4 regions of the uncultured Sphingobacterium sp. genome follow, and region 4 is predicted to be linked to each of the others. Evidence: riboswitches for the same ligand, from Rfam matches in the RefSeq annotation. Region 4 holds a riboswitch; each other region holds the start of a gene.

Region 1 (3,339 bases), on a different contig from region 4:
GAACCCTGCAATGCTGAGTACGGTAGGGACGCGGTATTTTTTATCTTTTGTCATTTTAATAGTTCTTTTAGTTGTGCACTGGCAGCTCTGGGATCTTGACTTTGGCATATGGCCGAAACGACTGCAATGGAGTCTGCACCGGCATTCCAGGTCTCTTCTGCTGTTTGTAAATTCATCCTTCCGATAGCGATCAATGGTTTTTCCGTCCTACTCCGAAGTTGTTTTAAACCCGCAATTCCCCATTCAGTAACCGTATCCACTTTTGTTTTCGTAGAAAAAATGGGGCTTACACCAAGGTGGTCGACGGCGTACATTTGTTGACTTTCCAGTTGTTGCATGTCTTCTATGGACCAGCCTATGGTTAATTTATCACCATATTTTTCGCGAATAGCGAGCGGCTGCAAATCATTTTGACCCACATGTATCCCCCATGCCTCGATTTGGGCAGCGATTGCTACGGCATCATTGATCACGAGCGGAATACCATAATGATCGGTCAGTTTTTTCAAACGGATGGCTTTATTCAAAAATGTGGCCGGATCGTCAGCTTTTTCGCGCAATTGTATAAGATCGACTCCACCAATAATGGCTTCTTCGGCAACATTGAGCCAATTTTGAGGATAACAGTCCCGCTCAGAAATCACCAAATATAAAGGGTAGGGAAAAAGCGGATTAATGCGCATAGCGTTTGATCTTGAGCTTTGATTTTAGACGTTCTGCATTGAGCTGATAGAGTTCATCATAGAGATTCAATTGCAGGGTACCCGGTCCAGCTGCTGTTTGGGCAGCGAGTTCTCCCGCTAAGCTCAAAATGGATACACCGGCAACAGCTGCTTCAAAATATTGGTCTGTAACACCTAGAAATGCACCAATAAGCGCAGTAGCGCTACAGCCAAGTCCAGTTACCTGTGTCATTAAAGGGTTGCCATTAAAAACTTCAACCCGGTATTGCTGTGAAAGGATATAGTCTACTTCTCCAGAAATACAGATAATGGAGCCGGTTTGCTCTTGCAATAATTGGCCAAATCGGAGGGCATCTTTACTCGCTGTCGTGCTGTCGACTCCTTTTGTGTTCGGTTGGTTGAAATTGTACAGCGTCATGATTTCTGAAGCATTTCCACGAATAACCGTGGGTTTGAGATCCAGTAGATTGGATAATAAATCATTGCGGAATGCTGATATCCCAGCACCAACAGGATCAAGTACCCATGGCCGTCCAATGGTATTGGCATGTTCGGTAGCAACCAGCATAGCTTCGGCAGTATCTTCACTCAAGGTGCCGATATTAATGACAAGAGCTTGTGCAATATCGACAACCTCGCGTACTTCTAATGGGCTGTGTACCATCACAGGGGACGCTCCTAAGGCTAAAAGTGCGTTGGCAGTATTGTTCATCACGACTAGGTTTGTGATGTTGTGTACAAGGGGTTTTTCGACCCTCAGCTGCTCTAATAAATTGATAATTGAATCTTCCATTTTTTTACATATGCTAAGATATACTGTGTGGCCTTGGAGGGAAGAAGAGCAATAGCCTGTGCAGTAAAGGAGTATACTGTACAGTGGATTTTTGCTTTTCCCTACGCCGGTATAAACCGAATCAGGTTCAAAGGGACTATCTCAATTCTATACAGAATACCCCCAAAGCCAGACCAAACTTAAACAAAAAAGAGGACATTTCATATCCGTCATTTTTCGATCATTAGCTTGTTGAATTAATCGGCCGGATTTTGATCGGCACTAATTTCAATGTATTCAACGGGTGTATAGGTAACCCGGGCAAAATTTTTGGTCAAAAGTTCGGTTTCCAAAATCTTTCCACCCTGAAACTTTAAAAACTTCTCGCGCCAAATCTCATTTTTCCGAAAGAACTGATTGTCTATTTTAAGAAATTGATGTTCTTTTTCAACGACATGGTACGCGAAATCCAGTTCTTGATCAATTCTTAATTCGCCCTCTAAACATTTGTCTGTGAACCAGAGATTTATTTGAAAGGTGTAAGGCGTGTTGTTGGTGAATTGATAGTCGCGATAATTATAAAAGACGGTAGCTCCACTACCGAATGGCAAAACACGGCCATCGTCCGGAAATGGATCAAAAGAGTGGTGATAACGTTCATTGACGGTGAGTGGGCTATGGATAACAAGCCAATGGATGAGGTTGGATATTTGACAGATTCCACCGCCAATACCCGCTCTTGCTTCACCAAAGGATAACTCCATGCCGGGCAGATATCCTTTTTTTACAGTGGGTAGTCCAACGAGTTTACAAAATGAAAAGGTTTCCTTCGGTCTGATCAGAATGCTATTAATCTGTGCTGCTGCAATTTTCAGGTTGGTAACTTTGTTAATCTGCAATTGCATATTATTTTCGCCCAGTTTTTTTAATAAGACAGACTGATGCTTTTTAATACGAAAGGGAAGTTTTTCAGTTGATTTAGCTGTGCTGTATTTCTTATTATCAAATAGCCAAACGGCTTTGCGCTGCACTCTTCTCGCCCATACTGCAATAAAATAGAGTATGGGATGACGTTGACTGATCAGTTTTCTTTTTCTCAATTTGACGTTTATGTATCGCTATCAAAATTAGTGCAGAAATATGTTTTTTGCCGAATTTCGTCGAATATTTTTTTATCAAAATCACGAATCTTATTGTCTGAGCTTAGTGCAGTTTTTCAGTTCGTTTAGTTGGTTTTCTTTGCCTGTATGTATTTCGCTGTTAACTTTCCCTCCTTGTTATAGATCAAGCTTTCGTAGGCACAGTTTCCGAGATCTTTTACAATAGATTTTTGTTGTAATACACCCTCATAATAAAACTCATCAATCGTTTCGTTGGCTCGGTACGATCGCTTGATTTCGGCTGTCAGTCGATCGCTTTGATCGAAGGTTTGGCGTAGTGTGTAGTCACTTGTTTGCGGACTATCATACTGATAGCGGACGCGACTTTCTCTTTGATCATTTCTGCCCGAAATCTCTTCAGTAATTCGATTCTGTTGATCATAACTGTAAATGGTCCAGTCTCTCCGTTGATAGACAAAATGAATGGATTCACTTTTTATAACCTGGAGTTTACTGTTCAAGTGATAAATCATCGCCGATTCGAATGTAGGATCGTAGGAAATAATGGCATTTGGGAGATACCGGTAAATTGTACTGCTGCTCCACTTACTATTGCGAAGGTACTGTATGGAGTCGATAAGTCCGAATTGATTATAGCATCTTTTGTTGTAATAATTATTTCCCCCGGAAAGATTGTTCGATGTGATCTCTTTGCCTTCTTCATATACCGTCGTCATAATTGCACCGGATTGCACCGCATTTTCGTCCGAAAACTGCTGCATTA
Region 2 (3,339 bases), on a different contig from region 4:
TAGGCGCATGTGTTCCATACCTTGCAACAACACAATCCCAGGTTTTTTACCCACTTCAAGGGAGCCAAATTCATCCTCAATGTTCAACGCGATAGCACCATTGATTGTAGCCCATTGAATAGTCTGCAAGAAATCCAGATCCTCAAAGTGCGCATGCAATACCTTTAGCTCCTCCAAAATGGACAATGTATCGTTTGAAGCTAAACTGTCCGTTCCGATTACTAAACGCTGTCCAGCATTCATAAAATTCTGAACCTTTGGCAATGTTCCCTCAATATAAAGGTTGGCCTTTGGACAGAGACACCACATCACATCACGATCCATACGTTCTACGAAATCCAAATCTTTAAGAGAGGTATAGGTGTTATGAACCAACAATAATTTATTTGGATAAGGCAAATAAGGAAGATAAGACTGAATCGAATTTCTTGCCTGCGCCTTAATCGCATCAGCATTTTTTCCTATACTTTTATAAAAGTCCAAGAACTCACCCATTTTATAACGGAACAGTTTATTCTCCTCTTCACTTTCTTGATTGTGAATACTGATAATATTTGTTTCCGGAACCATCTTCTTGAATTTTTTAAAAAGGACCTTCGAACAAGAATAGGGAGCGTGCGGAGTAATGGATACATGCCCATTCCTAAACTCTTGGGTCAACGATTTAGCCTCCTTTAACTTAAAGTCAGCTTCTTCAGGTTCAATCCCGAGCACCTCCACAAATGTGTGATATAATATCTGCGAATCTTCCTTCAATTTTGAAGAATTATCAGTGTTGGCGTGATCTCCAACTGCGACAATACCATTTTCATACATATCTCGATCGGCTTTGGCCATAGCGTCATCTATTTTTTTCATCGATGCCGACCGCGTTGTCATCACCTTACTGAGAAAGCTCGGGAGCCCCATACCTTTAGGAACAATACCTTTCATATGCGACAATTCAATGTGGCAATGTGCATTGATAAAACCGGGAATTATCACTCCTTCATATCTCTCAACCTTCGTTTTATCTGAAGGTGTAAATGAAGTTGGGCCATAGATACCTTGAATTACCCCCTCCTCATCTACCGAAACAATACCGTCTTTTATTGGCATTGAAGTAATCGGCAGAATATAATTAGCGCTTAAATATTTTAACATTTTATCTCCTCACTATCAATTTAGTAACTAAAATTTTTTGACCTGTATGAATACATACCTTTAGTAGAAAAATTCATGCCAAGGTACCTAAAAAGAACAATAAATACCAAAAACAACAATTTGCACAAATTTTTAACCAAAAAGAAATAATACCGCAAATCTGCTCTTTTCCATTTGTCATAAATTACTTCTTTATACTTCATTTCAATTTTAAATTTATATATTCGCAGCATCGAATAGGGGTGCCTTGTTTTGTCAGGAACACAAATAAAGGCTGAGATTATACCCAACAGATTAAATTCTGTACACCTGATCCAGATAATGCTGGCGTAGGGAGAGGTTAGTTAAATAGTGCGGTCATAGTAACCCCTTGCTATGATTTGTTTAACTCAAACAAAATACATTACCATGATCAAATTTTTGATTTGTAGCTCCTTAGCTACTATTTCAAGCCAAATTGCCATTGCGCAACAAAATCTGACAATTAAAGCTGTAGACAATACCAATCAGACCCCCTTACAGTATGTTTCCATATCTATAGATGGACAAGCATCCTTTGCTGGCCAATCGGACAAAAATGGGCTGATTAAACTATATCGTATCAATACAGGTAAGCACCAGATCCAGGTATCTTCTCTTGGATATAAAACATGGAGCCAAAATGTGGATGTTAAAGACAATTTGGAGCTTACGGTAGCGTTAGAACCTAGTACAATTCAAATGGAAGAGGTGCTTGTTCAATCTACCCGTGCCAAAAGAAATGCTCCTACAACCTTTAAAAACATCTCCAAAGAAGAAATAACGCGTAACAACCTCGGCCAGGATATCCCATTCCTTTTAAATCAGACTCCATCCGTGCAGGTCAATTCCGATGCCGGTGCAGGCATAGGTTATACCGGAATGACAATCAGGGGATCGGATAATCAACGAATCAACGTAACATTAAATGGAATCCCTTTAAATGATGCGGAGAGCATGGGTTCATTTTTTGTAAACCTTCCCGACTTTGCCTCTTCTACCGAGAGCATCCAAGTTCAGCGTGGTATTGGGACTTCGACGAATGGTGCCGGATCATTTGGAGCCTCATTAAATATTCAGTCCAATACTTTAGTCGAAACCCCTTACGCAGAACTCAACAATTCATTTGGCTCCTACAATACCTGGAAAAATACAGTCAAGGTAGGTACCGGACTAATTAACGACAAATTTGCCTTCAATGCCAGATTATCTCGAATCAATAGCGATGGTTATATCGAGAGAGGTAGTTCAGACTTACAGTCTTTCTATGTGGACGGAGGCTATTATGGCAAGAAACATATTTTAAAAGGAATTGTATTCTGGGGAAAAGAAAAGACATATCAAGCCTGGAATGGCGTTCCTGAACCATTGATTACTGGCGATCGATCGCGCATGGATGACTATGCTGATAATGCACTCGAAATCTCGGGCGCAGAGAAGGATCGTTTCATGAACGCTGGCCGGAATTATAATCTATATACGTATCAAAATCAAACAGATAATTATACGCAGAAACATCATCAACTTCATTATACCAATATCCTGAACGACAAATTGACACTCAATACAGCCCTACACTATACAAGAGGTTATGGTTACTATGAAGAAATGAGACCGGGAGATAAACTAAGTAAATACGGTTTGACTAACGTCATCATTGGTAAAGATACCATACAAAAAACAGATCTCGTCCGTAGGAGATGGCTTGATAATTATTTTTATGGCATGACCTATGCCCTAAATTACAGACCGAATGATCAGCTTGAAATTACTTGGGGTGGAGCTTATAATCAATACAAAGGAAAACATTATGGCCAGGTGATTTGGGCACAATATGCATCAACCGGTTTTCTTGACGACAAATATTACTTCGGGAAATCACAAAAAAATGATTTCAGTAATTTCTTAAAGGTCGATTACAAACTAGACAAGTGGATATTAATGGCCGATATTCAATATCGGAATGTAGATTACCACATGTATGGTGATGATGATAAGGTGAAAAATTATAATTATCATCCTAAGTTTAATTTCTTGAACCCTAAAGCTGGTGCAACTTATTTGCTAAATGACCATTCAAATGTATACGCTTCTTATGCCTTTGCACAAAAAGAACCTGTTCGCAAGGATTTTATAGAGAAAAATAGCGCCTTACCAGACCCTACCCCGGAGAAAATG
Region 3 (3,339 bases), on a different contig from region 4:
TATCTTTGTCACTGATTTTGGCTTATAGGACTTCACGAGCCGAATCGGTACCATCTGTTGGGAAACGATATGCGCTGATGGCGCATTTCTATACTGAACAGCCTGCCAAGCCGAATCATCGTATTTTGGTTTATCCCAGTTAGGTATTTCCAGTCTTGCATCGTAATGCTCACCAGTGTAAATATTATTATAGGTGATTGGCCCCGAAGCAGTCTTCCACTGCTTATCCGAAACAATGGTTTCCGTCGTTCCATCTGTATAAACAATTTTCAGTTCTAAACAGAATGTTGGCCGGGCCCGCCATGGTGCTTTATCAAAGTTCCAAACGGCCATTGGTTGATGATTATACCAGCCATTCCCCAAAACAACGCCAATAGCGTTCTCTCCTTTTTGAAGCTGCTGGGTTACGTCCGTCACGACATACAACGTGCGGCGGTCAAATCGTGTATACATTGGATCCAGACGATGGTCGCCAACGCGCTGGCCATTAATGGAAAGTTCATATAATCCCGCTGTGGCAATATACGCGCGGGCAGATTTTATCTGCTTATTTGCCTTAAATTCTCTTCTAAAATAAGGCGTTTCCCGCGCATGAATATCCTTATTGTCGCTGATCCATTTTCCTTTCCAAAGGTTTTGTCCCATCATTCCTGTTTCGAAAGATGCTATTTCAGAACGTGTTGATACACCATCCTTATCCCATATTTTAACCTTCCAGTAGTACTTAGTCTGTGGCTTTAACTGTGCGCCGTTATAGGGCACTAACATAGCCGAGCTGAACTGTTTGCCACTATCCCAGCTATCTTTTGTCTCTTTCAGCAATGCCAGCGAATCTTGCCCTAAAAGGATCTGATAAGCTTGTTGTACCGCACCTTTACGTTGGTCCTGAAGTCGCCAGCTAAGTCTCGGGTGAATTGCATCAATCCCCAATGGATTGACCAGATGTTCGCATGTCAACTGCACGGCGCTGCAGTTGTTTTTAGGTTGGGCATAAGTGTTGCTAGCGATACACAACAGTGTTGTCAATAAAATCCTACGCATTAAAAGATACTATTCTTGGTCGTTGTTAAATTGTTTTAGCTGATTCAAAAAACTAATATATCAAATATTTCCCACATACTGACCTGTACTTTCCTGCACAATATGCCTAAGTCTGCAAAATAAATTTCTTGCAACTTTCATAAAAATAACCTTATCTTAGTCGCAACTTTAGGGGTGTCTGCTCGTGCAGGCTGAGATTTTACCCTTAGAACCTGATCCGGATCATACTGGCGTAGGGAAAAGTGAGCTGTCTACAAGGTGCATTGCTGTGCCTTTGTGTAGCCATTCCTAAAGTTTTACCAAAAAAATTAAGGAATGGAACTTACAATAAACCATCAGATTCGATTTTTCGACCCCACACTTGCTTCACTTGAAGGCTTGTTGCTTTTGGAATTATCTGGCAAAACTCAGGGTGTGGCTGTAGCCATCAACAACAAAGTCATCCCCAAAAAGGACTGGACTACGACAAGACTTAAACCTTACGATCAGATTATCTTAATTACCGCATCTCAGGGCGGATAGCCATTCCAAAAAAATCAACCGAGTAATTCACCCAATACAGAAAAAAATGACAGCTGAAACAATTACGCAATCACCCTTTCCAAATGCAAAGAAAATTTTCGTATCCGGAAAACTATTTCCTATTCAAGTCGCTATGCGTCAAATCTCCTTGAGTCCAACCAAATTAACGAATGGAGAGGTAGAAATTAATCCGCCGGTAACAATTTATGATACTTCTGGACCTTATACGGATGATACGGTCCATATCGATATCCGAAAAGGCCTCCCGCGCCTTCGCGAACAGTGGATCTTGGGTCGTCAGGATGTCATACAGCTGGCTGGCATAAGCTCTGAATATGGACAAAAACGTCTTTCTGATCCAACGTTGGATGAACTCCGATTTGCCTATAGTCATAAACCAAAAGTAGCCTCTGCCGGCAGGAATGTCACCCAATTACATTATGCAAAGCAAGGCATCATTACGCCAGAAATGGAGTACGTTGCTATCCGGGAAAACCAACGTATCGAGCAGCTCACAGCCAGCACCCCCGGAATGGATCATCAGCATAAAGGGCAAAACTTTGGTGCTAGAACACATAATAAAGCTATTACACCAGAATTTGTCCGTGAGGAAATCGCTGCCGGAAGAGCGATCATCCCTAATAATATCAATCATCCTGAAAGTGAACCCATGATTATCGGGCGCAACTTTCTTGTTAAAATTAATGCCAATATTGGCAATAGCGCCGTAAGTTCAAGTATAGAGGAAGAAGTTGAAAAAGCGGTATGGGCCTGTCGTTGGGGAGCCGATACCATCATGGACCTATCCACTGGCAAAAATATTCACGAAACCCGCGAATGGATTATCCGTAACTCGCCCGTTCCAATCGGTACAGTACCGATCTATCAGGCGCTCGAAAAAGTGAAGGGAGTGGCCGAGGACCTTACCTGGGAAATATTCAAAGATACCTTGATTGAACAGGCCGAACAGGGTGTTTCGTACTTTACCATACACGCCGGCGTACTGCTTCGTTATATCCATCTCACCGCTTCTCGAGTAACGGGCATTGTCTCCAGAGGTGGGTCTATCATGGCCAAATGGTGTCTTTTCCACCACAAAGAGAACTTTCTCTATACCCATTTTGAGGAGATCTGTGAGATCATGAAGCGATATGATGTTGCTTTTTCACTTGGCGATGGTCTCCGTCCAGGAGCCATTGCGGACGCCAACGATGCGGCTCAATTTGCTGAGCTCGAAACACTGGGCGAACTCACCAAAATAGCCTGGAAGCACGATGTTCAGGTGATGATCGAAGGTCCAGGGCATGTTCCTATGCAATTGATCAAAGAGAATATGGACAAGCAATTGGCTTGTTGTGACGAAGCTCCATTTTATACCTTAGGTCCCTTAACAACTGATATTGCTCCAGGTTATGACCATATCACATCAGCCATTGGAGCTGCTATGATCGGTTGGTATGGATGTGCGATGCTTTGCTATGTGACCCCAAAAGAACATCTGGGCTTACCAAATAAAAAAGACGTTAAAGACGGTGTAATCACCTATAAACTAGCTGCCCATGCGGCCGATTTGGCCAAAGGACATCCGGGTGCACAATACCGTGATAATGCCTTGAGTAAAGCGAGATTTGAATTTAGATGGGAAGATCAATTCAACCTTTCCCTGGATCCAGATACCGCACGTGAATATCACGACGAAACGTTGCCTGCAGATGCGGCCAAAGTGGCTCACTTCTGCTCCATGTGCGGTCCCAAATTTTGCTCGATGAAAATTAC
Region 4 (3,339 bases):
TAGCTATTGTGTACACTATTGCCTTTCGATGTTCTGCAAAAATGTTAAAACTATATTATAACACAAAATCTTTCGATAAATAACGGTTTAAAATAGAAAAACATTGTGTGCTGACCTTGTGTTTATCTTGGAGTGGGGGAGTGTTTTCAGGAAACAATTTTAGAATTTTACGGTAAGCGATCGCTCACTTAGGATTATTTTAATAAATCAATGGTATTTTTGAATAAGTGGTTCTAAAAAGTACAGTTTTTTGACAAAAGACTTGGACGTTTACCAAAAACTATATTAAATTTGCATCAATCACAAAAACATGAGCAAAAAATCAAATAAAGAAGTTGACGTTGTTCTGATCGGCGCCGGTATTATGAGTGCTACTTTGGGTACTCTAATCAATGAATTAAGCCCAGACGTTAATATTGAAATTCTTGAGCGTTTGGATGTTGTGGCTGCTGAAAGTTCTGACGCTTGGAATAATGCTGGCACGGGTCACTCTGCCTTATGCGAGTTAAATTATACCCCCGAACAGAAAGATGGTTCTGTAAAGATTGATAAAGCAGTTAAAATTGCTGAGCAATTTGAAGTGTCTAAGCAATTTTGGTCCTACCTCGTTGATAAAGGCATTATTGCCCAACCTGAAAATTTTATCCGTAGTATTCCACACATGAGTGCGGTTTTTGGTGAAAAAGATGCTAAATTCCTAAAGACAAGATGGGAAACATTGACGACCCAAAACTTGTTCAAAGGGATGGAGTATACCGAAGATACGGCATTGTTGAAATCGTGGATTCCATTGATGATGGAAGGACGCGAGGCCGATGAAAAAATCGCTGCGACAAAAATGGATCTGGGCACTGATGTTAATTTTGGGTCGTTGACACGTGATTTGATCGCTAATCTTGAAAATAAAGAAAATATTTCGATCTCCTTAAACCATGAAGTAATCGACATCGAACGTGAAGACGATGGCCGTTGGGAAGTGGAGGTCAAAGATTTAAAGACAGGAACAAAGAGAGAAATAAAAGCAAAGTTTGTATTTATTGGGGCCGGTGGCCACTCGTTGTTGTTGTTGGAAAAATCTGGAATACCAGAAGCGAAAGGCTATGGCGGATTTCCTGTAGGGGGCCAATGGCTACGTTGTGTAAATGAAGAGATTATTAATACACATCATGCGAAAGTGTATGGAAAAGCTTCTGTTGGAGCTCCTCCAATGTCTGTACCGCACTTAGATACACGTTATATTGATGGCAAACAAGCGTTATTGTTTGGACCATATGCAGGTTTCTCAACTAAATTCTTAAAACAGGGGTCTTACTTCGATTTACCTGCTTCTATCAAATTGTCTAATATCCGCCCGATGTTATCAGCCGGACTTGACAACTTACCTTTGACGAAGTATCTTATTACTGAAGTTATGAAGTCACCAAAAGATAAACTAGAGTCTTTAAAACAATTTATGCCTACAGCTAAATTGGAGGACTGGGTTATCGAGAAAGCAGGACAACGTGTTCAGGTCATCAAGAAAGATGAAAAGAAAGGTGGAATTTTAGAATTTGGTACAGAGGTCGTTTCTAGTGCAGATGGTTCTATTGCTGCGCTATTAGGAGCTTCTCCTGGAGCTTCGACGTCAGTTGCTATCATGATCAGCCTGTTGAAGAGATGTTTCCCTGAACGTGCGAAATCAGATGAATACCGTAAAAAACTACGTGAAATGATTCCTTCACACGGGAAATCATTGAACGATGATGCGCAACTATGTAAAGAAACGCGTACGCGTACGCACAAAGCGTTGAAATTGATTGATATAGAATAATCAATTCGACAGAAAATATACTTATGGGGTGCTTGGAATGACCATGGTCATTCTCGGCTGAGATTATACCCAATAAAAGCGATTGTACCTCCTTGTACAATCGCTTTTATATACCTGATCCAGGTAATGCTGGCGTAGGGATTTAATTTCAATAAAAACGTCCGTTTTTCTCCCATAGGTTTATTATGAATTACACGAAATAATAAACAAGGCGATGACTTCTGAAACAATTTTCGAAGCTTTTATAAAACAGATTCAACAGGCCACCATCGCGGAATGGCTAGGGGTATCCTTTGGTGTTTTACAGGTTTGGTTTTCCCGGCAAAATAAATCGATCAATTACATTTTTGGGATTATTGGTATCTTAATTTCTGTTTACGTATTATTCCATGCGAAACTATATGCAGAAATATTACTACATCTCTATTATTTGATCATGAGCATCTATGGCTGGATCTATTGGAAATATAGTAGTGATGTTGCTGCTCCCATAACGCATTGTGAGCCGAAAGAATGGTGGATAGTAGGGGGAATCTGCGCTCTCGGTTTTCTGTTGTTTTATTTCGGATTGGTACATTTAACGGATTCTGATGTACCGCTTTGGGACTCTGCAGTTTCCTGTACAGCTTGGGCAGGGATGTGGTTATTGGCAAAACGGAAGATAGAAAATTGGATATTGTTGAATATCAGTAATCTGATGGCAATTCCTTTACTGATCCATAAAGGGTTATTTCTTTATTCGGGCTTGACTTTGTTTTTATTTGTTATGGCATTTAGTGGATATTTTAATTGGAGGAGAATAATAAGTGAGGAAAGATATGCAACTCAGTAGCGAAGATATTGCTATTCTGAAAGATAATCAGGCTAAGGGAATCCATCAGAAAACATTGTCGGATGGACAACTCGAATTGATTTTTCGTCGGAAATGGTTTAAGATTTGGGTTCCACCTGCATTGGGTGGATTGGGGTTAAGTTTACCCGAAGGCCTCAACTTATTGGCTGACCTGGCTTATTGGGATGGGGGATTAGCCTGGACAGTAACGTTATGTTCAGGAGCAAATCTCTTTGTCGGTTTTATTGATCCGGTTTTAGGAGATCAGATTTTCAAAACGGATCGGGTTTGTTTTGGCGGCAGTGGACAGGCATCAGGTACAGCTACACGTGAAGGTGAACATTATCGACTCCGCGGTTTTTGGAGATATGCTACCGGAGCTCCTCATTTAACCCATTTTACCTTAAATGCTGCAATTCAGGAGGCAGGAAAACCCGTGTTGGACGAAAAAGGTGAACCACTGATAAAATCATTTTTTGTGGATCGTGACCATGTACTGGTGCATTACGACTGGGATACATTTGGATTGGAGGCTACAGCTTCGCATTCCTTTTCGCTGGAAGACATACTCGTTGATGGTAGGCAGTCTTTTGAGATTGATGCGGCAAAAAGTACACGTAGCGAGCTGTTGTATCAATATCCCTTTATGCCTTTTGCGGAATTGACTTTACTGGCTAACTTTACGGGAATGTATAAG

What was found. A riboswitch is a leader RNA that binds a small molecule or an ion and turns the genes downstream of it on or off. The one in region 4 is predicted to bind thiamine pyrophosphate.
Region 1: linked by a shared signal. The riboswitch ahead of thiM (hydroxyethylthiazole kinase) and the one ahead of pnuC (nicotinamide riboside transporter PnuC) in region 4 are both predicted to bind thiamine pyrophosphate.
Region 2: linked by a shared signal. The riboswitch ahead of ACHWSC_RS14720 (TonB-dependent receptor) and the one ahead of pnuC (nicotinamide riboside transporter PnuC) in region 4 are both predicted to bind thiamine pyrophosphate.
Region 3: linked by a shared signal. The riboswitch ahead of thiS (sulfur carrier protein ThiS) and the one ahead of pnuC (nicotinamide riboside transporter PnuC) in region 4 are both predicted to bind thiamine pyrophosphate.

The regions. Positions count from the first base shown of each region.
Region 1 is NZ_CAXYKD010000029.1:65,118-68,456, reverse strand. Features, by position in the region: gene thiD (bifunctional hydroxymethylpyrimidine kinase/phosphomethylpyrimidine kinase) at 1-54, opposite strand, end outside; gene thiE (thiamine phosphate synthase) at 51-683, opposite strand; gene thiM (hydroxyethylthiazole kinase) at 673-1,476, opposite strand; TPP riboswitch at 1,558-1,650, opposite strand; gene ACHWSC_RS12960 (VanW family protein) at 1,713-2,555, opposite strand; gene ACHWSC_RS12955 (hypothetical protein) at 2,681-3,339, opposite strand, start outside.
Region 2 is NZ_CAXYKD010000032.1:6,750-10,088, reverse strand. Features, by position in the region: gene ACHWSC_RS14725 (amidohydrolase family protein) at 1-1,143, opposite strand, end outside; TPP riboswitch at 1,372-1,497, shown strand; gene ACHWSC_RS14720 (TonB-dependent receptor) at 1,552-3,339, shown strand, end outside.
Region 3 is NZ_CAXYKD010000003.1:43,332-46,670, forward strand. Features, by position in the region: gene ACHWSC_RS02195 (family 78 glycoside hydrolase catalytic domain) at 1-1,041, opposite strand, end outside; TPP riboswitch at 1,202-1,297, shown strand; gene thiS (sulfur carrier protein ThiS) at 1,357-1,563, shown strand; gene thiC (phosphomethylpyrimidine synthase ThiC) at 1,610-3,339, shown strand, end outside.
Region 4 is NZ_CAXYKD010000048.1:184,160-187,498, forward strand. Features, by position in the region: gene ACHWSC_RS22505 (malate:quinone oxidoreductase) at 311-1,810, shown strand; TPP riboswitch at 1,825-1,969, shown strand; gene pnuC (nicotinamide riboside transporter PnuC) at 2,025-2,642, shown strand; gene ACHWSC_RS22515 (acyl-CoA dehydrogenase) at 2,629-3,339, shown strand, end outside.